Regions from separate parts of the Allobosea sp. 10N428 genome, predicted to be linked through region 1. Evidence: predicted binding sites of a transcription regulator. Region 1 holds the regulator's gene; each other region holds the start of a gene.
The links. The regulator LexA, encoded in region 1, represses DNA repair genes until DNA is damaged. The targets are predictions, from matches to a motif close to TGTTCNNNNTGTGTTCNG.
Positions count from the first base shown of each region.

Region 2: the regulator LexA is predicted to act here: its motif matches at 1,832-1,849, upstream of recA (recombinase RecA).
Region 3: the regulator LexA is predicted to act here: its motif matches at 2,250-2,267, upstream of ruvC (crossover junction endodeoxyribonuclease RuvC).

Region 1 is NZ_JBFTIC010000002.1:515,245-522,705, forward strand. It holds gene trpC (indole-3-glycerol phosphate synthase TrpC) at 1-37, shown strand, start outside; gene moaC (cyclic pyranopterin monophosphate synthase MoaC) at 34-516, shown strand; gene AC1DDA_RS08860 (molybdopterin molybdotransferase MoeA) at 516-1,727, shown strand; gene lexA (transcriptional repressor LexA) at 1,827-2,537, shown strand; gene AC1DDA_RS08870 (ComEC/Rec2 family competence protein) at 2,531-4,792, opposite strand; gene gltX (glutamate--tRNA ligase) at 4,947-6,365, shown strand; gene gltA (citrate synthase) at 6,740-7,461, shown strand, end outside.
Region 2 is NZ_JBFTIC010000003.1:240,128-247,588, forward strand. It holds gene AC1DDA_RS11420 (AAA family ATPase) at 1-198, opposite strand, end outside; gene AC1DDA_RS11425 (hypothetical protein) at 481-816, shown strand; gene AC1DDA_RS11430 (hypothetical protein) at 1,043-1,756, shown strand; gene recA (recombinase RecA) at 1,933-3,018, shown strand; gene alaS (alanine--tRNA ligase) at 3,205-5,847, shown strand; gene AC1DDA_RS11445 (hypothetical protein) at 5,848-6,492, shown strand; gene AC1DDA_RS11450 (hypothetical protein) at 6,541-6,729, opposite strand; gene AC1DDA_RS11455 (cupin domain-containing protein) at 6,778-7,239, opposite strand; gene AC1DDA_RS11460 (LssY C-terminal domain-containing protein) at 7,441-7,461, shown strand, end outside.
Region 3 is NZ_JBFTIC010000005.1:59,370-66,830, forward strand. It holds gene AC1DDA_RS16680 (methyl-accepting chemotaxis protein) at 1-280, opposite strand, end outside; gene AC1DDA_RS16685 (YebC/PmpR family DNA-binding transcriptional regulator) at 501-1,247, shown strand; gene AC1DDA_RS16690 (sulfite exporter TauE/SafE family protein) at 1,354-2,133, opposite strand; gene ruvC (crossover junction endodeoxyribonuclease RuvC) at 2,288-2,803, shown strand; gene ruvA (Holliday junction branch migration protein RuvA) at 2,829-3,446, shown strand; gene AC1DDA_RS16705 (GNAT family N-acetyltransferase) at 3,443-3,934, shown strand; gene ruvB (Holliday junction branch migration DNA helicase RuvB) at 3,931-4,983, shown strand; gene AC1DDA_RS16715 (DUF3828 domain-containing protein) at 4,980-5,525, shown strand; gene AC1DDA_RS16720 (hypothetical protein) at 5,574-6,089, opposite strand; gene ybgC (tol-pal system-associated acyl-CoA thioesterase) at 6,196-6,600, shown strand; gene AC1DDA_RS16730 (TetR/AcrR family transcriptional regulator) at 6,656-7,312, shown strand; gene AC1DDA_RS16735 (DUF2852 domain-containing protein) at 7,407-7,461, shown strand, end outside.

The DNA of each region.
Region 1 (7,461 bases):
CCTGCTGACCGGCCAGGCTCAAGAGAACGCGGCGTGAGCCGGCTCAGCCATCTCGACGCCCAAGGCCAGGCACATATGGTCGATGTCGGCGACAAGGCCGAGACGACCCGCATGGCAGTAGCCGAGGGCAGCGTCGTGATGGCGCCGGAGACGATCGCGATCGTGCGCGACGGAAATGCCAAGAAGGGCGACGTGCTCGGTACGGCGCGCCTCGCCGGCATCATGGCCGCCAAGCGCACGCATGAGCTGATCCCGCTCTGCCACCCGCTGCTGCTCAGCAAGATCGGGGTCGATCTGGAGATCGACGAGGCCTTGCCGGGTGTGCGCGTGCGCGCCGAGGTGAAGATGAAGGGCCAGACCGGCGTCGAGATGGAGGCGCTCACCGCCGTGTCCGTCGCCTGTCTCACTGTCTACGACATGGTCAAGGCCGTCGATCGGGCGATGCGGATCGAAAATATCCGGCTGCTGCACAAATCCGGCGGCCAGTCCGGCGACTACGAGGCGAAAGCCCGCTGATGGCGCTCACCCCGGTCCCCGTCGCGCGCAAGGCGCTGCTCGATAGCATTCCGGGGCCGACCGGGGCGGAAACCCTGCCGCTCGCGCAATGCGCCTGGCGGGTGCTCGCAGCCGATCTGAAGGCGCTCAGAACTCAGCCGCCCTTCGCCAACTCCGCCATGGACGGGTACGCCGTGCGCGGCGACGACATGGCTGAAGGCGCCGCCCTCTCTGTGACCGGCGAATCGGCCGCCGGGCGGGCCTTTGACGGTACGGTCGGGCCGGGCGAAGCCGTACGGATCTTCACGGGTGCGCCGATGCCTGATGGTGCCGACACCATCCTGATCCAGGAGGACGCCGACGGCGTCGGCAGCCCCACCATCCGCGTGCGGGTGCCCCCGGCCAAAGGCAAGTTCCTGCGCCGGGCGGGGCTCGATTTCCGCGAAGGCGACGCCCTGCTGTCGGCCGGACGCGTGCTCGACAGCGCCGCACTCGGGCTCGCCGCCGCGATGGGCCATCCCTCGCTGCCGGTCCGGCGCAAGCCGCGCGTCGCGATCCTGGCGACCGGCGACGAGCTGGTGGCGCCGGGCGAGCCTGTCGGGCGCGACCAGATCGTCGCCTCCAACTCCTTCGCGCTCGCCGCGCTGGTCGAAAAGGCCGGTGGCACCGTGCTCGATCTCGGTATCGCGCGCGACGACCATGCCGATCTCGCCAACAAGATCGGCATGGCGCGGGCTGCCGATGCCAACGTGCTGATCACGCTCGGCGGCGCCTCGGTGGGTGCCCACGATCTCGTACAGGAGGCGCTGACGCGGGCCGGGATGTCGCTTGGCTTCTGGAAGATCGCGATGCGACCGGGCAAGCCGATGATGACCGGCCGGCTCGGCCGGATGGTCGTGGTCGGGCTTCCCGGAAACCCGGTCTCCTCGATCGTCTGCGGCCACCTCTTCGTGCTGCCGCTGATCGAAGCCCTGCTCGGCCTGGCCGATGCGGATCGCGATCGCAGCATCCCCGCCCGCCTCGGCCGCGACCTGCCGGGCAATGACGAGCGTGAGGATTATCTGCGCTCGGAGCTGGCGCTGACGCCCGATGGTTGGGTTGCAACGCCTTTCGACCGGCAGGATTCCTCCATGCTCGGCACATTGGCGCGGGCGCAGGCGCTGACGATCCGCCCGGCCCATGCTGCGCCGGCCAGGATAGGCGACCTCTGCCGTATCCTGCCGCTGCTGTAGACAGGCGCCCTCGCGCGAACGGGTTGCGGAACACAAGGCGAACAGTTATGGTGTTCGTGATTTGTTTCGAATCTACGCTTTTCCGGGGCCGGCGGGATCATGCTGACACGCAAGCAACACGAACTCCTGCGCTTCATCCAGGAACGCTTGCGTGAGAGCGGGGTGCCGCCCTCCTTCGACGAGATGAAGGACGCGCTCGATCTGCGCTCGAAATCCGGCATCCACCGGCTGATCATGGCGCTGGAGGAGCGCGGCTTCATCCGCCGCCTGCCCAACCGGGCGCGTGCGCTCGAAGTCATCAAGATGCCCGATGGACTCGGTACGCCGCAGCAGCGGCCGCGTTTCAGCCCTGCGGTCGTCCAGGGCGGGCTCGGCACGCAGCCCAATCTCGGCAAACCCCGCCCCACCGCTGATGAGGACAGCCGTTCCTCCATCGCGATCCCGGTCATGGGCCGCATCGCCGCCGGCACACCGATTTCGGCCATTCAGAACCGCAGCCACACCGTCTCGTTGCCGCCCGACATGCTCGGCTCCGGCGAGCATTACGCGCTCGAAGTGCGCGGTGACTCGATGGTCGAAGCCGGAATCCTCGACGGCGACACCGTCATCATCCGCAAGCAGGACTCGGCCAATACCGGCGATATCGTCGTGGCACTGATCGACGACGAGGAGGCCACACTCAAGCGGCTGCGCAAACGCGGCTCCTCGATCGCGCTCGAAGCCGCCAATCCCGCCTATGAGACGCGTGTGCTTGGGCCGGACCGGGTCAAGATTCAGGGCCGCCTCGTCAATCTGATGCGGCGTTACTGAAGCCGCTCGACCTCGGCTTCGCCATCGGCGGATGCTGGCGGAATGCTGATGCTCGTTGCAGCGGGCGCCGCCAGACGCGGTTCGCGTCGGCGGCTCCACGGCCGATCGGCTGCGCTGGGCTCTGAGATGCGGCTGCTCCATCCCGACGCCGTGCGGTAGAGCGAGCTCGCGCCGTCGCGCGACAGTCCCATTCGCTCGATCAGCCGGGCCTTGCAGGCGCCGCTCCAGGGAATGGCGGTGACGACGAGGTCGGCCCGCAGGCAATCTTCGATGATCGCCAGCCGGTCGCGCGTGTAGGAAATCATGCGCTTGTCGGCCGTTTGCGCAACACAACCCAGTTGATCGCAAGCGATGCCGGCGCGCAGCGTCGGATCGTCCGGCGAGCGGCTGTCGCCGTCGGCACTCAGCCATTGCTGCAGCACGAAGCGGCTCGGCTTGCCGGCGACCGCAAGGCGTCCATCGAGGCCCCGCACCGCCAGCCCCGAACCGTCGCGTTCGATCAGGATTTCCGGCCGCTCCGGCTTTCCGGCGATGGCGACGCCGAGCACGATGGGGACCGCCGCCAGCCAGCGCCATGCCGTGGTCCAGAGCGTCAGCCAGAGCAAGGCCAGCACAAAGCAGGTCAGCACGGCCGGGCTGAAGGCGGCGATCATCACGGTGGAATGGTCGATGCTTGCGACCCAGTGCGCCACCTTGAGCACGACATCGGACGCCAGCCCCATCAGCGCCCAGGCGGGCCAGTCCAGCCCGAAGGGATAGGCCAGCACGCCGAAGACGGCGGCCGGCATGACGAAGAGCGAGACGAAGGGCAGCGCCATCGCGTTGCCGAGCAGGCCGAAGGGGTTGAAGGTCTGGAAGTGATAGGCCCCGAAGGGCGCTGTCGCCGCCGTCGCCAGCAAGGTGGTGACGATGATGCCGAGCGCCGCTGCCCAGACCGGCCCGAGCGGCCATGGCAGGCTCGGGGGCGGCTCCGTGCGTTTTCGGCTCTCCCAGCGTTCGGCAAAGGCGATCAGGGCAGCAACCGCGCCGAATGACATCTGGAAGCTCGGTCCGAGCAGCGCCTCCGGCTCGCGCAGCAGCACGATCATGGCGGCAAGAGCGAGATTGCGCATGCTCAGTGCAGCACGATCGACGAGGATCGCGCCGAGCATCACCAGCGTCATGATCAGCGAGCGTTCGGTCGCGACGTCACTGCCTGAAAAGATACAGTAGGCGGTCGCGCCGAGCATCGCCGCGACGGCCGCGATCTTCTTGATCGGCCAGCGCAGCGCGGCAGTCTGGGAGAGCGCCAGCAGGGCGCGCACCAGCCAGAAAATCGTCCCGGCCGCGAGAACCATGTGCAGGCCTGAGATCGAGACGATGTGGTAGATCCCGGCCGCGCGCAGGTCATTGTTCGTCGCCTCGGTGATCAGGCCGCGCTTCCCCGTGACAAGGGCGGCAGCGACCGCCCCCCCTTGCCCGCCGCCCGCCTCGGCGATGCGCCGGGTCAAGGCGTTGCGGGCCCGGTCGATCGTGACATCGACGGCAAGGCGCGTCGGCATTGGATGCGGCGCGGGCGCCGACGCGATCTTGCCTGCGATACTGCCGACTGCGCCGATGCCGCGGAAGAAGGCATCGCGCCCGAAATCGTAGCCGCCCGCCCGAGCCGGCCCCGGTGGAGGCAGGAGCCGCGCCGTCGCCGCGATATGATCCCCCGCAGCGACCGAGCCGGCGCGGATATTGACGCGCACTCGCCTTGGACGCTCCGCGGCCGGCATCCCGGCGAATTCAGTTACCAGCAGGACAATGCGGGCGCCGTTGTCGCGTGCCTCCACGCTCTCGACGAAACCCGTCACCTTGCCGATTCGCGGCCGTTCCAGCATCGGCGCGGCGATATCGGCCGTCCGCCAGACGCCGGCGGCAAAACCCGCGAAGGCGGCGGCCGCCGCCAGACAGGCCATCGAGGCTAACCGACGGGTTCGCAGCGCGAACGCGAAGATCGCGCTGAGCGCGAAGCCGGTCAGAGGCGCCCACAAAGCCGGCTCACGATCTGCCGCGAAATAAAGCAGGATGCCGACACCCGTCGCCACAGGCAGCCATAGGAACGGGCGGCGACGCTCCGCCTCCAATTCGAGCGCCTGACCGAACCGAGCCTGCCAGTGGTTGAACCAGGCTTTGAAGCGAACGGAGATCAGCCAGGGCGCGAGCAGGCGCAAAGGCAAGGCCTCGGCTCGCGCGCCGCGCGGCATGTCCTGCCCCGGCGGCCCCGGCTGCATTCTCCGCCCCTCCCCCGCCGGCGCAGCAATTTGACCGCTTAACCTTTCCGGCCAAGCCATGTTACAGGGCGCGCGCCGGTTGTCATGTCATGACCTGCGCCATTTCCCTGTCTTGCCCCGGGCGGCTCGTGCCGCCCGGCCGGAGTTGCCTTCCATGAGCAATGCCGTCGTCACGCGCTTTGCGCCCTCGCCCACCGGTTTCCTGCATATCGGCGGAGCCCGCACGGCACTGTTCAACTGGCTCTATGCCCGCCGCCAGGGCGGCAAGATGCTGCTGCGCATCGAGGACACCGACCGCGAACGCTCGACCGACGCAGCCATCGCCGCGATTCTCGACGGGCTGGAATGGCTCGGCCTCGATTGGGACGGCCAGACCGTCTATCAGTTCCAGCGCGCGGCGCGCCATCGCGAGATCGCCGAGCAGATGCTCGCCGCCGGCAACGCCTATTACTGCTATGCCAGCCAGGCCGAGCTCGAGGAGATGCGCGAGAAGGCGCGCGCCGAGGGCAAGCCGCTGCGCTATGACGGGCGCTGGCGTGATCGCGATCCGTCGACCGCGCCGGAAGGCGTGAAGCCGGTGATCCGCCTCAAGGCGCCGCAGACCGGCGAGACCGTGGTCAACGACGAGGTCCAGGGCCGCGTTATCTGGCAGAACGAGAATCTCGATGACCTCGTGCTGCTGCGCTCGGACGGCACGCCGACCTATATGCTCGCCGTCGTGGTCGACGACCACGACATGGGCGTGACCCATGTCATCCGCGGCGACGACCATCTCACCAATGCCGCCCGCCAGACCCAGATCTACGATGCGCTCGGCTGGGACGTACCGAGCATGTCGCATATCCCGCTGATCCACGGTCCCGACGGCGCCAAGCTCTCGAAGCGCCACGGCGCGCTCGGCATCGATGCCTATCGCTCGATGGGCTATCTGCCGGCGGCGCTGCGCAACTATCTCGTGCGGCTGGGCTGGAGCCATGGCGACCAGGAGGTCTTCTCCACGCAGGAGATGATCGACGCCTTCAATCTCTCCTCGATCGGCCGTTCGCCCGCCCGCTTCGACTACGCCAAGCTGGAGAACCTCAACGGCCTCTATATGCGCCAGTCGAGCGACCAGGAACTGCTCGACGCGCTGAAGGTGATCCTGCCGGAGATCGGCCCTGCCCGCGGACTCGGCCCAACGCTGTCGCCCGCGCTCGAAGCGCGTTTCCTCGCAGCGATGCCCGGCCTCAAGGAGCGCGCCAAGACGCTGGTCGAGCTGGTCGACAGCGCCTTCTATCTCTATGCCCCACGCCCGCTGCAGCTTGACGACAAGGCCAAGAGCCTGCTCGACGAAGCCGCGCGCCAGCGCCTGCCGCAGATCGCGGAGAAGCTCGCCGCGGTCAGCGACTGGTCGCCGGCTCCGCTCGAAGCGGCCGTGCGGGCCTATGTCGAGGAGACCGGCATCAAGCTCGGCCAGGCGGCGCAGCCGCTGCGCGCCGCGCTGACCGGCCGCGCCATGTCGCCTGGCCTGTTCGACGTGATGGCCGTGCTTGGCCGCGACGAGACGCTGGCGCGGCTCGCCGACCAGGCCTGAGCTGTCGTCAATGGGGCATCGCCGCTGCCGAGCGGTGCCCCTCTTTCAGCTTTCATGCTCGCGCATGCTGCCTCGCGATGGCGGCGTTGTCGCTGCTCGCGCAGATATGATCCGGACGCGGTTCCAATCGCCTTTAGGCTTGGTTGAATGCACTGGGCAAATGGTCTAGTGACGCGCAAGTGCGTTGCGCGGCCACCCCGCGGCGGGGCACGAATATTGCTTGTAAATCAGTCACATGGGTCTCCTTCCACCTCCCCTCCCGACATCAGCCCGTCACATCGCGGGCCGCGGATGGGAAAAGGCTGGCGCGGAAGTGCCGGCGGACAGGCGAAACAGGGGCTGAACAGCAGCGAGCCTTGAAAGGATCGGTATCGATGAGCGGAAACACGAGCCAGCTCCAGGTCGGCGACAAGACCGTCGACATGGCGATCAAGCAAGGGTCGGTCGGCCCTGCCGTCATCGACATCGGCAAGCTCTATGCCCAGACGGGCATGTTCACCTACGACCCCGGCTTCACCTCGACCGCGAGCTGCGAGTCGCAGATCACCTATATCGACGGCGACCAGGGCGTGCTGCTCTATCGCGGCTACCCGATCGAGCAGCTCGCCGAGCATGGCGACTTCCTCGAGACCTGCTATCTCCTGCTGTACGGCGAGCTGCCGACCGCCGCGCAGAAAGCGGATTTCGACTATCGCGTCACGCGCCACACAATGGTGCATGAGCAGATGGCCCGCTTCTTCCAGGGCTTCCGCCGCGACGCGCACCCGATGGCCGTCATGGTCGGCTCGATCGGCGCGATGTCCGCCTTCTATCACGACTCCACCGACATCTCGGACCCGCATCAGCGCATGATCGCCTCGATGCGCATGATCGCGAAGGTGCCGACGCTGGCGGCGATGGCGTTCAAATACACCGTCGGCCAGCCCTTCGTTTATCCGCTGAACTCGCTGGACTACACCTCGAACTTCCTGCGCATGTGCTTCGCGGTCCCGGCCGAGGAGTACAAGGTCAACCCAGTGCTGTCGCGCGCGCTCGACCGCATCTTCATCCTGCACGCCGACCACGAGCAGAACGCCTCGACCTCGACCGTGCGCCT
Region 2 (7,461 bases), on a different contig from region 1:
ATCGTGAAGACCTGTCGGCCACATACGCGTAAAATGGTGGGCGAGCACTTCTAACAGTTGAGTTTTGCCAGACCCATTCTTGCCCGTTATTATCGAGAAAGAGGGAATATCGTTCCATTTCAGGTTCGAGATGGTCTTGTAGCGCCTGCCGTCTTTGGCTCTAATGTTTATAGACAAAGGGCCAATCTCAACCGCCATTATTTCTTTCCTCCTCTTTCGGGCGCCTCATTCCAGAGGTCGCCTCAAGTAGCATGCTGTCGTGCCATGGACGGTCAATTAAGCTAGTCCAATATTCTTTTTGAGCTTGGACGGGCCGTCATAAGGCAGGTCTCTTATTGGTCCTATCCACTCCTTTCCGACCGTATTCAACTCAATGGTCCTGCAGGCGAATCTTGAGCATGGGGATAGCCGGCCCCCTGGCCTGATTCTCGTCATACTAGCTCGATCGGATGTGGCGGTCCGAAACTGCGACTTCACTCGATGAAACTGACACGAAAAGCCTTGTACGACTTGGTTTGGTCCAAGCCGATGACGACCCTTGCCGAGGAATTCGGAATATCCGATGTCGGCCTTGCGAAGATTTGTGATCGGCATCGTGTTCCGACCCCGCAACGAGGGTACTGGGCAAAGATCGCAGCTGGGCAGAGCGTCAAGAAGACGTATTTCGCCGAGACGGCCGATCCGAAATTGAACGCCATCGAGATTTCACTTGGCTTGGATGAGCTACCGGAGCCGGTTCGCGCCGTGGTCACTCGCCAGAACGCCGAGCGGATCGAGCGTCGGGAAGACACTAAAAATTCCTCAGCCCGAAAGTGATGAAGCTCCCAAGGAATATTCCGAACTCCATTCCGCAGTCAGGCGAACCGCTCAGACGCTAAGAAAGAAGAGTTCCCATACTGCCGACGTTGCCAAGGCGGTTGTGGAGGGCGAATGCGGCATTACCATCGGCATCGCCTCCATTGAGCGGGCGATTACAATTTTGGACTCGCTGGCGAGGGCGCTTGAGCAGCGAGGGTTGGCCTTGGAGCCGACAGGCAAGAGAATGCGTGTCGCAGTCGCTAACGATCTTGTCGAGTTTGAGCTCAGCGAGGTCACGCGCTGGGTGCCGTATGAGCCGACCACATATGAATTGGCCAACGAGGCTCGTCGCGATCGTGAAATCCAGCGCTATGACCGAGCCGGAATTCCAAGGCCATCACACTTATATGGCCGCAGCTATCCTGCCACCTTCCACAAACGGACGGGACAGCTGTTCATCGAAATGGCCGGCTGGGATGGAGGCCTGCGGCGCAAATGGGCGGATGGCAAAAAGCAGAGGCTTGAAAACGTCGTACCGTCGATCGTGGACGGGCTGGAGCTTATTCTAGCGAGCCGCAAAGTCCGCCGTGAAAAGCAGGAGGAAGAAGATCGCATTCGCGCCGAGAGGCAGAGGCGATGGGCGCTTGCCGACGCCAGGGTTAAGCGTGAGGAGGAGAGGGCCGGCTTCACGAACGAACTGATAGATCGGCACGCCGAAATTCGTCGCCTGCTCGCGTGGGTGGCTGAGGCAGGCCCGTCATCTGCCGACATACCCGACAGCTCTTATTCGAGAATGATTGAATGGGTTCGCGCCAGGCTTGATGCTTTGCAAGCAAGCGTCAGCGCAGATGGCATCGAGAGCCAATTGGTCGAGCAAAAACTCTTTCCAGCCAGCGGGGCAGACGAGTTGCACGACCCACTCGGCGAGCCGCCCCCAAAACCGAAATATTGGTACTGACCGTCGGGGGGATAATGGCCCCGTCTGTTCCGGTCAGAAGCGGTTCAGGCCCGCAGCTATCGCTATACCCCCATACAGAACAAAAAAAGAACTTGCTGGCGGGAACAAAGAGTGATCATTCTGCTGTCAAGACTGATTGAGATGTCCCCTTGGCCCTGCCATAAGGAGCCCGAACTGTGAATCAGGCAAACCTCAGACTTGTGGAAGGCTCCTCGATGGACAAGGCCAAGGCGCTCGATGCAGCGCTCTCCCAGATCGAACGCGCCTTCGGCAAGGGTTCGATCATGCGGCTCGGCAAGAACCCGCAGGCGATCGAGATCGAGACGATCTCGACGGGCTCGCTTGGCCTCGACATCGCGCTGGGTGTCGGCGGCCTGCCCAAGGGCCGCGTCATCGAGATCTACGGGCCTGAATCCTCGGGCAAGACGACGCTGGCGCTGCACACCATCGCCGAGGCGCAGAAGAAGGGCGGCGTCTGCGCCTTCGTCGATGCCGAACATGCGCTCGATCCGGTCTATGCCCGCAAGCTCGGCGTCAATCTCGACGACCTGCTGATCTCCCAGCCCGACACCGGCGAACAGGCGCTCGAGATCACCGACACCCTCGTCCGCTCCGGGGCGATCGATGTGCTCGTGGTCGATTCCGTCGCAGCGCTCACGCCCCGCGCCGAAATCGAAGGCGAGATGGGCGATGTCCAACCTGGCCTGCAGGCCCGCCTGATGAGCCAGGCGCTGCGCAAGCTCACGGCCTCGATCTCGCGCTCGAACTGCATGGTGATCTTCATCAACCAGATCCGCATGAAGATCGGCGTGATGTACGGCTCGCCCGAGACCACCACCGGCGGCAACGCGCTCAAGTTCTACGCTTCCGTGCGCCTCGACATCCGCCGCGTCTCGACGCTGAAGGAGCGGGACGAGGCGACCGGCAATCAGGTCCGCGTCAAGGTCGTGAAGAACAAGGTGGCGCCGCCCTTCAAGCAGGTCGAGTTCGACATCATGTTCGGCGAGGGCATCTCGAAGGTCGGCGAGCTGATCGATCTCGGCGTCAAGGCGGGCATGGTCGAGAAGTCGGGCGCCTGGTTCTCCTTCGACAGCCAGCGTCTTGGCCAGGGCCGCGAGAACGCCAAGACCTTCCTCAAGAACAACCCCGATCTCGCCGCGAAGATCGAGGCCACGATCCGGCAGAACTCCGGCCTCGTCGCCGACCGCATCCTCGATCAGGCGAACCCGACCGACGACGATCTCGACGAGGGCGAGGCCTGAGCCGGACTGCTCTGGCGCGGAACGATGCAAGGGCGGCCTTCGGGCCGCCCTTTTCGTTTGAGAATAAGGCCTTGCCGGGTGTGCGCTGCGTCAAGCTTTCTGGACAGGGGCGGGCCGCCTGACTAGAACCGGACCTTCCTGCCGGACCTGCCCGGCCCCTGCCCGAGTTGAGAAGCGCAAACAGCGATGAGCGGCGTCAACGATATCCGGTCGACCTTCCTCGACTACTTCAAGTCCAACGGCCATGAAGTCGTGCCGTCGAGCCCGCTCGTACCGCGCAACGACCCGACGCTGATGTTCGCCAATTCGGGCATGGTGCAGTTCAAGAACGTCTTCACCGGGCAGGAGAAGCGTCCCTATTCGCGCGCCACAACCGCCCAGAAATGCGTGCGCGCCGGCGGCAAGCACAACGACCTCGACAATGTCGGCTACACCGCGCGCCACCACACCTTCTTCGAGATGCTGGGGAACTTCTCCTTCGGCGACTATTTCAAGGAGCAGGCGATCCATCACGCCTGGACGCTGGTCACGCGCGAATTCGGCCTGCCGAAGGACAAGCTCCTCGTTACCGTCTATTCCGAGGACGACGAGGCCCATGGCCTGTGGAAGAAGATCGCCGGCCTGACCGACGACAAGATCATCCGCATCCCGACCTCGGCGAATTTCTGGCGCATGGGCGACACCGGCCCCTGCGGCCCCTGCTCCGAGATCTTCTTCGATCACGGCGACCATATCTGGGGCGGCCCGCCCGGCTCGCCCGAGGAAGACGGCGACCGCTTCATCGAGATCTGGAACCTCGTGTTCATGCAATACGAGGAGGCGGCAGGCGGCATCCGCACCAATCTGCCCCGCCCCTCGATCGACACCGGCATGGGGCTGGAGCGCATCGCCGCCGTGCTCCAGGGCACGCATGACAACTACAATATCGATTTGTTCCGCGCCCTGATCAGCGCCATCGCCGACCTGACTTCCGTCGATGCCGATGGGCCGATGAAGGCGAGCCACCGCGTCATCGCCGACCATCTGCGCTGCTCCGCCTTCCTGATCGCCGACGGCGTGCTGCCCTCCAACGAGGGCCGCGGCTACGTCCTGCGCCGGATCATGCGCCGTGGCATGCGCCATGCGCAGCTCCTCGGCGCCAAGGAGCCGCTGCTCTACAAGCTCGTCCCGGCTCTGACCCGCGAGATGGGCCGCGCCTATCCCGAGTTGCTGCGCGCCGAGGCGCTGATCACCGAGACGCTGAAGCTCGAGGAAACCAGGTTCCGCACCACGCTGGCGCGCGGCCTCAACCTGCTCGACGACGCCTCGAAGGACCTCGTCGCCGGCCAGAGCCTCAAGGGCGACGTCGCCTTCACGCTCTACGACACCTACGGCTTCCCGCTCGACCTGACGCAGGACGCGCTGCGCGCCCGCGAGATCACCGTCGATACCGAGGGCTTCGATGCCGCCATGCAGCAGCAGAAGGCCAAGGCGCGTGCCGCCTGGTCCGGCTCCGGCGAGGCTGCGACCGAGACGCTCTGGTTCCCATTGCGCGACAAGCTCGGAGCCACCGAGTTCCTCGGCTACGACACCGAGACGGCCGAGGGCGTGGTCACCGCCCTGATCCGCGACAACGCCGAAGTCCCGTCGCTGAAGGCCGGCGAGAGCGGCTTCATGCTGGTCAACCAGACGCCGTTCTACGGTGAGTCCGGCGGTCAGGTCGGCGATGCCGGCCTCGTCCGCGGCGCCGACACGGTCGCCGAGGTCACGGACGTCCAGAAGAAGCTCGGCGATGTCTTCGCCCATGCCGTCACGGTCAAGGAAGGCGAATTGCAGCTCGGCCAACCGGTCGAGCTGATCGTCGACCGCGATCGCCGCACCGCGATCCGCGCCAACCATTCGGCGACCCACCTGCTGCACGAGGCGCTGCGCCTCGTCCTCGGCGACCACGTCGCGCAGAAGGGCTCACTGGTCTCGCCCGATCGTCTGCGCTTCGACTTCTCGCATCCCAAGCCGATCAGCGAAGAGGAACTGCGCGAGGTCGAGGAGATCGCCAACGCCATCGTGCTGAAGAACGAGCCGGTGACGACCCGCTTGATGAGCGTGGACGAGGCCATCGCCTCCGGCGCCCGCGCCCTCTTCGGCGAGAAGTACGGTGACGAAGTCCGCGTCGTCGCGATGGGCACGAATCCCGCCGGACGCGCCTATTCGGTCGAACTTTGCGGCGGCACCCATGCTGCCCGCACCGGCGATATCGGTCTTGTCAGCATAGTCGGCGAGGGCGCCGTCGCGGCCGGCGTGCGCCGTCTCGAAGCGATGACCGGCAACGGAGCCCGCCTGCGCCTCAACGAGGAATCGCGCCTGCTCGAAGGGCTGGCGAGCCTCCTGAAGGTGCCGGCAACCGAGGCCGGCAACCGCCTCGCCGCGCTCATCGAAGAGCGCCGCAAGCTCGACCGCGAACTCACCGAAGCCCGCAAGAAGCTCGCCATGGGCGGCGGCGGCGCGGCCGAGGATCCGGTGCGTGAGATCGCCGGCGCCAAGCTGCTGGCGCGCGCCGTTACCGGCATCGAGATGAAGGATTTGAAGAGCCTCGCCGACGAAGCCAAGGCGCGCGTCGGCTCCGGCGTCGTCGCCATCGTCGGCGTCGCCGATGACGGCAAGGCCGGCGTCGTCGTCGGCGTCACGCCCGATCTGACCGAGCGTTTCGATGCGGTCGCGCTGGTCCGCGCGGCCTCCGAGCAGCTCGGCGGCAAGGGCGGCGGCGGTCGCCGTGACATGGCCCAGGCCGGCGGGCCGGACGGCAGCAAGGCGCAGGCCGCGCTCGACGCCGTCGCGGCTGCGATGGGCTGAATGACGGTCGGCGGGACAGGCCAGGCGCTCTCCCGCCGCGCCCTGCTCCTGGCAGTCGGCTTCTGGCCGGCGGCCGCTTTGGCGCAGAAGAAGAAGCCGGCTCCTGCAACCGAGCCCGGCATGTCGGCTGCGCGGACGATCATGGCCGGCGCGCCGCTGAGTGTCTTCCTCACCCGGGCGCCGCAGGGTGCGCGCCTTGCGATCGCCCGGCCCGATGATGCCGCCAGCAGCGCCATCGTCGTCGTCGAGCCGCGCAACACGGTTCCCGCCCTGCCGACTCCCGGCCTCGCCGGAATCTTTGAGCTGCGCCTCACCGTCGCGAAGGACGGCGCGCCTGCGATCCTGCTGCGCCAACCGCTTGTCACCACCGAGCCCAGTGCGACGCTCGCCGCGCCCGCTCGCGTCGGCCGCGGCCAGGCGCTGCCGGTGCGCGGCATCGGGCCAAACGGTGATCAGGATCGTGTCGTGCTGGTTCCGGCCGACTCTCCCGTCGAGGCGGAAGGCCCGCGGTTCTTTCCGGCGGAGAATGTCGAAGCCGTGCTCGAAGCGCCGGAACAATCCGGCCCCTACGAGCTTCGCTATGTCATGAACGCGCCTATGAGCGGGCAGCGCATTCTCGCCCGCCATCCCGTCGTCGTGGAGTGATCGGGACGACCGCCGCGCACCTGCGAGAAAGAATGCGCGGCGAACGTCTCAGCCCATCGCTTCGCGTTTCTTGAGCAGTTCGTTGAGCAGATCCTGCTGCTCATTGAGCCGCGTCGCCAGGCGCTCCTCGGCGGCGGCGCCCGACACGCCCGTCGCCTGTTCCATCAACTCGGCGATGTTCCTCCGAGCAATGGCAATCCGCTCATCAAGCTCCATCTGCGAAGCGTTCTCAGGCATCCCAGCTCTCCGTATCGGCCAGTCTTCTTACAGCGACAGTCCGCGCCCCTAGCCTGCGGGATAGGGATCGCCATTCTCGTGGACGAAGCGCCCATCCGCATTGGCGCTCATCATATCGACATCGGAGCAAGTGGTCACGTCGGCTGGCCAGCGCGAGCCCATCTCGAGATAAACCGCCATCGCGTCCGTACGATTGATCAGATGGTGGCCATCACCGCTGTTCTTGGGAAAGGCGGCGCACTCGCCGGCACGCAGCAGTGTCTCGCCCGCATCCTCGACGAGCACGAGCTCGCCCGCCACCACATAGACGAACTCGTCCTCATGCGAGTGCCAATGTCGCTGCGAAGACCAGCCGCCGGGCGGCACACGCATCAGATTGACGCCGAAATCCTGCAAGCCTCCGGCCTCGCCGAGCCGCTGCCGCAGGCGCCCGGCGCAGGGCGCATTGAACGGCGCCGGATAGCCCGAGCCCCGGACCTCCGGGACAACGGCGAGATCGATCTTCGGCATGGATGGACTCCAGCGGCGCGGGCGCATCGCGCCGGCGATCAACAACGCCCGATGAACTGGGCCGTTCCATCTGTCGCGCAAAGCCTTCAACGAAGGGGGCAAAGGACACCAAGGGACAATAGCCAGCGTCCTTTGCGGCGGATTAGGCTGCACAGGCGGGGAATCTCCGAAAGCCCCGCAGAGGCGACCGCAATCGAGTCGATGTCAGAAATGGGTCAGATC
Region 3 (7,461 bases), on a different contig from region 1:
AGGCAGTCGCCAGCTTTCGCGCCGACTCGATGTAACCCTCCCGAAGATCGCCGGAAGCGAGCCTGATCCAGTGCGCCAGCCGCCGCTCGTGGACGTCCGGCTGGCGCAGAGCCTGCGCAATTTCCGGCCAGGGCGCGAATTGCTCGTGCAGTTCCTCAAGCAGTTGCGGCAGCCGGTTACGCGCGAAGCCCGACAGCGAAGCGAGAAGCTCGATATCCTCGTTGAAGATCCGGAAGGCGCGAAAGCGGTGTTCCTGCGCGGCGATGGAGTTGGATGTCACTGGTTCACGAGCTTGAAAGATGACGGCGTGGCGCACCGGCATGTTGCTCGGCCATGGCAAAGAATGGCTTAACGGCCGCTTCGCCGTCGATCTCGCCAACGAGAGCCCACTGGCGCTTGCCTGTCCCGGAAATCGGCGCCTATAAGGCCGTTCCGATCGTCCCGGCGCGCCGCGGGCGGTGTTTCCATGGTTCCATCATCTCAAAGGGCAGCGAGTCCCCATGGCCGGCCATTCACAGTTCAAGAACATCATGCACCGCAAGGGCAAGCAGGACGCGGTGCGCTCCAAGCTGTTCTCGAAGCTGGCCCGCGAAATCACCGTCGCCGCCAAGATGGGCATGCCCGATATCAACATGAACCCGCGGCTGCGCATGGCGGTTCTTGCCGCCCGCGCCGAGAACATGCCGAAGGACAATATCCAGCGCGCCATCAACAAGGCCGCTGGCGGCGAAGGCGATAACTACGACGAAGTTCGCTACGAAGGCTACGGCCCGGGCGGCGCCGCCGTCATCGTCGAGGCGCTGACCGACAATCGCAACCGCACCGCCTCCGCCGTGCGCTCCTACTTCACCAAGGCCGGCGGCGCGCTCGGTGAGAGCAACTCGGTCTCCTTCATGTTCAACCGGGTCGGCGAGGTCAGCTATCCACCGGAGGCCGGTGACGCCGACAAGGTCATGGAAGCCGCGATCGAAGCCGGCGCCGACGATGTCGCCTCGGACGAGAGCGGCCATGTCATCACCTGCGCCTTCGACGCGCTGAACGAAGTTTCCAAGGCGCTTGAAGCTTCGCTTGGCGCCCCCGCCTCGGCCAAGCCGGTCTGGCGGCCGACCACGACCGCTCCGCTCGACGAGGAAAAAGCGGCATCGATGATGCGGTTGATGGAAGCGCTCGACAATGACGACGACGTCCAGAACGTCTTCGCCAATTTCGAGATCGCCGACGACATCATGGCCAAGCTCAGCGCCTGATATCAGCCTGCGTCATTCTCGGGCTTGACCCGAGAATGACGCGCCGGAAAAACGCCCGCACCTCCTCGTCACGAGATGCTCGGGTCAAGCCCGAGCATGACGGCCTTCATCGCCCGATCAGCGCATCCCAGAGCGGCAGGCTGATCAGCGCGCTCAGGAAGATCACCAGATAGGCGCCGCGCCGGAAGCTCTGCTCCGAGGCGAGGCGGAAGCCATGCGTGCCGGCCCAGAGCCCGATGCCGTAGACCGCGAAGAGCGGCACCGCCATCAGCAGCGCGCCGAAGACGAGAATGCCTATCCACCACAGCGCCGCGCCGCTGATCAGCGTAGAAACGCCGAAGAAGGCCTGCATATTGGCCCGCGTCTTGTGCCGGTCGTTGCGCTGGGCACCCAGCCAGAACACCGCGAGCGGCATGCCGCCGATCGAGGCCATGCCATTGAACAGGCCCGACAGCGCGCCCACCCCGAGCGAAAGCGGGATCGTCGGGCGCCCGTGATAGCGCCAGCCCGACGCCATCAGCCCGACGGCGGCCAGCACCAGCGCGGCCAGCAGCCAGCGCATGGTTTCGCGGTCGAGCCAGATCAAGAGCCAGATGCCGGCCGGCAGGGCCAGGGTCGCCGTCAGCAGAAGCGGCAGGATCTCGCTCCATTCGGCCCGCCGGGCGCTTCTCGCCGCGATTGGCAGGGCGAAGGGCAGGTCGATGAACCAGATCAGCCCTAGCGCCGCCACCGGCCCGAGCACCATCGAGGCCAGCGGCATGAACACCATCGCAAAGCCGAAGCCGGTGAAGCCGCGCACCAACCCGCCGAGCAGCGTCGCTGCGAGCAGGACGGCGATGCCGTCGAAGGTCAGGCCGGGCATGAAGGCGGAGAGGCTGAAAGGCATGGCGTCGCATATGAGTAAGGCTGATCCGGCGAACCATGCCCGCCACGCTCCAGCAAGAACAACTTTCCTTTTTGATGCGATCGATGAGCGGAATTCATCCCCGCCCAAGTTCCGGGCGGGACAAATCCGAAACACCCGCTAGTTTGGCAACGTCATGGCACCCGCGATTCGCATCCTCGGCATCGACCCCGGCCTCCGGAAGACCGGCTGGGGCGTCGTCGTCTCGGAAGGCAGCAAACTCTCCTTCGTCGCCTGCGGCTGCGTCGAGAGCGATGGCAGCCTCCCGCTCGGCGAACGCCTCCGGCAACTGCACGAGGGACTACACAAGATCATCGCCGCGCATTGCCCGCATGAGGCCGCGGTGGAAGAGACCTTCATCAACCGAGATCCGCAATCGGCGCTGAAGCTCGGCCAGGCCCGCGGCATCGCGCTGGTCGTGCCCTCGCTCGCGGGGTTGAGCGTCGCCGAATACGCCGCCAACCTCGTCAAGAAGACGGTGGTCGGCGTCGGCCACGCCGACAAGAAGCAGGTGCAGGCGATGATCCGCGTCTTGCTGCCGAAGGCCGAGACCCGCTCGGCCGACGCGGCGGACGCGCTCGCCGTCGCGATCTGCCATGCCCAGCATCGCGGCATGAAGGCATTGGTCGCGCAGATGCGCGCGGCGGGTTGAGCGTGGCGGCCGGGGGAAAGACACGATGATCGGCAAGCTCAAGGGCCTGATCGATTCCTATGGCGAGGACCACGTCATCATCGACGTGCAGGGCGTCGGCTATGTCGTGCAGTGCTCGGTGCGGACGCTCCAGCGCCTGCCCAAGCCCGGCGAGGCGGCGTCGCTCTCGATCGAGACCCATGTCCGCGAGGATGCGATCCGCCTCTACGGCTTCATGTCCGACGTCGAGCGCGATTGGTTCCGGCTGATGCAGGTGGTGCAGGGCGTCGGCGCCAAGGTCGCGCTCGCCATCCTCTCGACGCTCGATCCCGGCGGCCTCGCGACCGCCATCGCCACCAACGACAAGGCCGCGATCGCCCGCGCGCCCGGCGTCGGCCCCAAGCTCGCCCAGCGGCTCTGCGCCGAGCTCAAGGACAAGGCGCCGGCCTTCGGCCATATCGACCCCGGGGTCGTCCAGCTTTCGGGCGCACTCGAAGACAGGAAGCTGCCGCAGCCCATCGCGGACGCCGTCTCGGCACTCGCCAATCTCGGTTATCCTCAGGCCCAGGCCGTGGTCGCCGTGGCGGCTGCCGCCAAGGCGGCCGGCGACGGTGCCGGCACGGCCCAGTTGATCAAGCTAGGTCTGAAGGAACTGGCGAAGTGAGCGCACCGCCTGACGAGCTGGAACTGCGCATCGTCACCGACAAGACCGAGCTGTGTCGCATCATGCTGGCGAGTTGGGGCTCGCACAGCATGATGATCGACCTGCATGTCTATGACGTCGCCGAGATCGACGCGCTCGGCCTGTTCGAGCCCGATGGCAGGACGGCGGCATTGGCGAGCTGGACGGCGAGAGGCGACACCGCCTATCTCTGCGCGCTCCATTCGCTCCGTCCCGGCGAAGGCGTGGCGATCCAGATGCTCGACGCCGTCATCGCGGCGGCACGGGCGGCGGGCGCGAAGAAGCTCAAGGCGATGCTGACCAACGACAACATGCCCGGCATGACCTTCTACCAGCGCCGCGGCTTTCGCCTCTCGGGGCTGTATCTCGAGGCGATCGACGCCTATCGCTCGGTCGTCCCGAGCATCATCAAGACGGGATACAAGGACATTCCGATCCACGACGCGCTCGAACTGGAGATCGCGCTGTGAGCGACCCCAAGCGCTCCGGGTTGCTGACGGCCGAACGCCGCGACGACGACAGCGAAACCTCGCTGCGGCCGCTCTCGCTCGCAGATTTCACGGGCCAGGCGGCAGCACGCGCCAATCTCCAGGTCTTCATCAACGCCGCCAAAAGCCGGGGCGACGCGCTCGACCATGTTCTCTTCGTCGGCCCGCCCGGCCTCGGCAAGACGACGCTGGCGCAGATCGTGGCGCGAGAGCTCGGTGTCAATTTCCGCTCGACTTCGGGGCCGGTCATCGCCAAGGCCGGCGACCTCGCCGCCCAGCTCACCAATCTCGAAGAGCGCGACGTGCTCTTCATCGACGAGATCCACCGCCTCAACCCGGCCGTGGAGGAAATCCTCTATCCGGCGATGGAGGATTACCAGCTCGACCTCATCATCGGCGAAGGCCCGGCGGCGCGCTCGGTCAAGATCGACCTGCCCAAGTTTACGCTCGTCGGCGCCACCACCCGCGCCGGCCTCCTGACGACGCCGCTGCGCGACCGCTTCGGCATCCCCATTCGCTTGCAGTTCTACACGGTCGAGGAATTGCAAGGCATCGTCGCGCGCGGCGCCCGCGTGCTCGGCGTGCCGATGTCCGACGATGGCGCCAACGAGATCGCCAAGCGCTCCCGAGGAACGCCGCGCATCGCCGGGCGCCTGCTCCGGCGCGTCCGCGACTTCGCCATCGTCGACGGCGACCCGATCGTCACCCGCAAGGTCGCCGACAAGGCATTGTCGCTGCTCGATGTCGACGCCATCGGCCTCGACCAGATGGATCGGCGCTACCTGACGACGGTCGCCATCAATTTCGGCGGTGGCCCGGTCGGGATCGAGACCATCGCCGCCTCGCTCTCAGAACCGCGCGACGCGATCGAGGAGATCATCGAGCCCTTCCTGCTGCAGCAGGGCTTCATCCAGCGCACCCCGCGCGGGAGGCTGCTGACCCCTCATGCCTTCCGCCATCTCGGCATGCCCGAGCCTTCGCGCGAAACCGCGCAATTCGGCCTGTTCGGAAACGACGAGGATGAGGCGTGAAACGGCTCCTTTGGAATTTCGCGCTCGCGCTCGCCCTGACCGGCCTTTTCGCTGTCCTGGCGGTTTCGGCCAGAGCCGGCGACGATGTTCCGCGCGGGCCGGTGGAAGAAGGCTACGCCATCACGGCCAAAACGCTCGCAGCCAAGGGCAAGGCCCCGCCGCCGGCCTGGCGGCCGCCCCACCGTGACAAGCTGATGAGCAAGAGCCTGGCCGCGCTCTTCGCCCGCGACGACCTCTATCAGGATGAAAGCGGCGATATGGGCCAGATCGGCGCCGACCCCTTCCTCAACGGCCAGGATGGCGAGATCAAGAAGCTGAGCTTCGACACGATTCCCGTCGCGGCGGGCAAGGCGACCGTGCTGGCCAATTTCCGCAGCTTGGGCAAGCCCGTCACCGTCCAGTTCCAGGTGATCAGGGAGAATGGCGGCTGGCGCATCGACGACATCGTCAACCGTTTCGAGGGCAAGGATTATTCGATCCGCGAACAGCTTTCGCAGCCCTATGACTGCGGCTCCTTCATGAACAAGCCCTGCAAGCGCTGAGTGCTCGCAGGGCCTGAGACAACCGCGTCACCGGAACGCGCCGACTGATCAGCCGCTACGGCGCGCCATCTTCGCGCGCATCATGGCGGGGCGAGCACCGGCATCCTTGAGGGCGCCGGATTTCGCGGCCTTGGGATTCTCGACCGGCCGCATGCCCTTGCCGGCGGTGCGGCTCTTCGGGCGTTCCAGCGCGCTCTGGCGCTGCTTCAGGGCGAGCGCCTTGCGGGCGAGGCTGCGCTGGCTCGGCGCGCGCAGTTTCTCGGCCCGGCGGGTCTGCTCCGCCCCGACGCGCTTCAGCGCCACCGTCAGCGCATCGGCCTTGGCCTTGGTGCCCTGATTGTCCGAAGCCGGCCGCGTACCTTGCGGCGGCGCCTTGCCGCGGAACTCGCGGCGCTGCTGCCGGGCGATGTCTCGCGCGCGGTCGCGCTTCTCGCGCAGGATGCGTGCGAGATCGCGCAGCCCGTCGTCCTTTTCGCCCGGGAGCTTGCCGCGCCGCGTGCGCCCCACAAGATCGAATTCGGATTTGTCGAGAAGTCGTTCGAGTGCCTTGGCCGATAACGACATGGATATCTCCGTAGCGTTGTTCCCCCGCCCCCGATCATGCGCCAGGCCACGCTTTTGTTCCCGCGGGTATTTGCTCGCGATGCGTCTCGCCTATATGCCGGCCTCCATGACCAGCCCCCATCAGATCACTGTCCGCGTCTATTATGAAGACACCGATTTCTCGGGCGTGGTCTACCATGCTTCCTATCTGCGCTTCATGGAGCGCGGGCGCACGGAGCTGATCCGCGCGCTCGGCATCGAGCAGCGCGAACTCTTCGACGGCGAGACCGCGCTGGGCTTTGCCGTGCGCAAGATGACGATCGACTTCCTGCGCCCCGCCCTGATGGATGACCTCCTCACCATCGAGACGCGCTGTGTCGTAGCGCGTGGCGCCACCATGGATCTGGAGCAGCGCGTGCTGCGCGGCGAGGAGGAGCTGATCACCGCCGGGGTGACTGTCGCCTGCGTCGGTGGCGGCCGGGCCCGGCGCATACCGGACGGCCTGCGCAAGCGCCTGATGCTCGACGTCTGACGATGCCGCATCCGCCCATCGACGCGGGGCCCGCCCGCATGTTAGCGCTCTTAACATGAGCTGGAAGCGCGACAGACCCGAAACGCCCCGCGGCTATCACCATGGCAATCTCAAGGAGGAACTGGTGCGGGCCGCGCTCGGGCTGATCGGCGAGAAGGGGCCGAATGGCTTCACCTTCGCCGAGGCCGCGCGCATGGCTGGAGTCAGCCCGGCCGCGCCTTATCGCCATTTCCGCGACCGCGACGAATTGCTGGCCGATGTCGCGGCGCGTGGCTTCCAGGCCTTCGAGGCCGCCCTCGCCCGCGCCTGGGATCAAGGCCGGCCCGATCCCGAAACCGCCTTCCACCGGCTGGGGCGCGCCTATCTCGCCTTCGCCCATGATGAACCGGCCTATTATTCGGCGATGTTCGAGGCGGGCGTACCGCTCGATGCCAGCCCCGAGCTGCGTGCGGCGGCCGATCGGGCCTTTGCCGGTCTGCGCCAGGCGGCCGAGGCGCTGATCGCTCAACTGCCGCAGGGCGAGCGCCCGCCAGCCCTGATGATGGCACTGCACGTCTGGGCGATGTCGCACGGCGTCGCCGCCCTGTTCGGCCGCGCCGATGGCGGGCGCCGGCCCCTGCCGATGTCGGCGGCCGAGCTGCTGGAGGCCGGCATGCTGATATATCTCCAGGGCCTAGGCATCGGCCGCAAAGGCGCCGCCAAACCCGACTAATTCTTTTCCGCGGGCCGACTTCTTGACAACCGGCAGTGTCGCGCGCATTTATGTAAATGTGATTTACATTCACGTCTTGTCATGAGAGGGAGCAATGCCGATCGTCGAGAAGTTGGACGAATATGGGAAGGGAGCTTGGATCGCCCTCG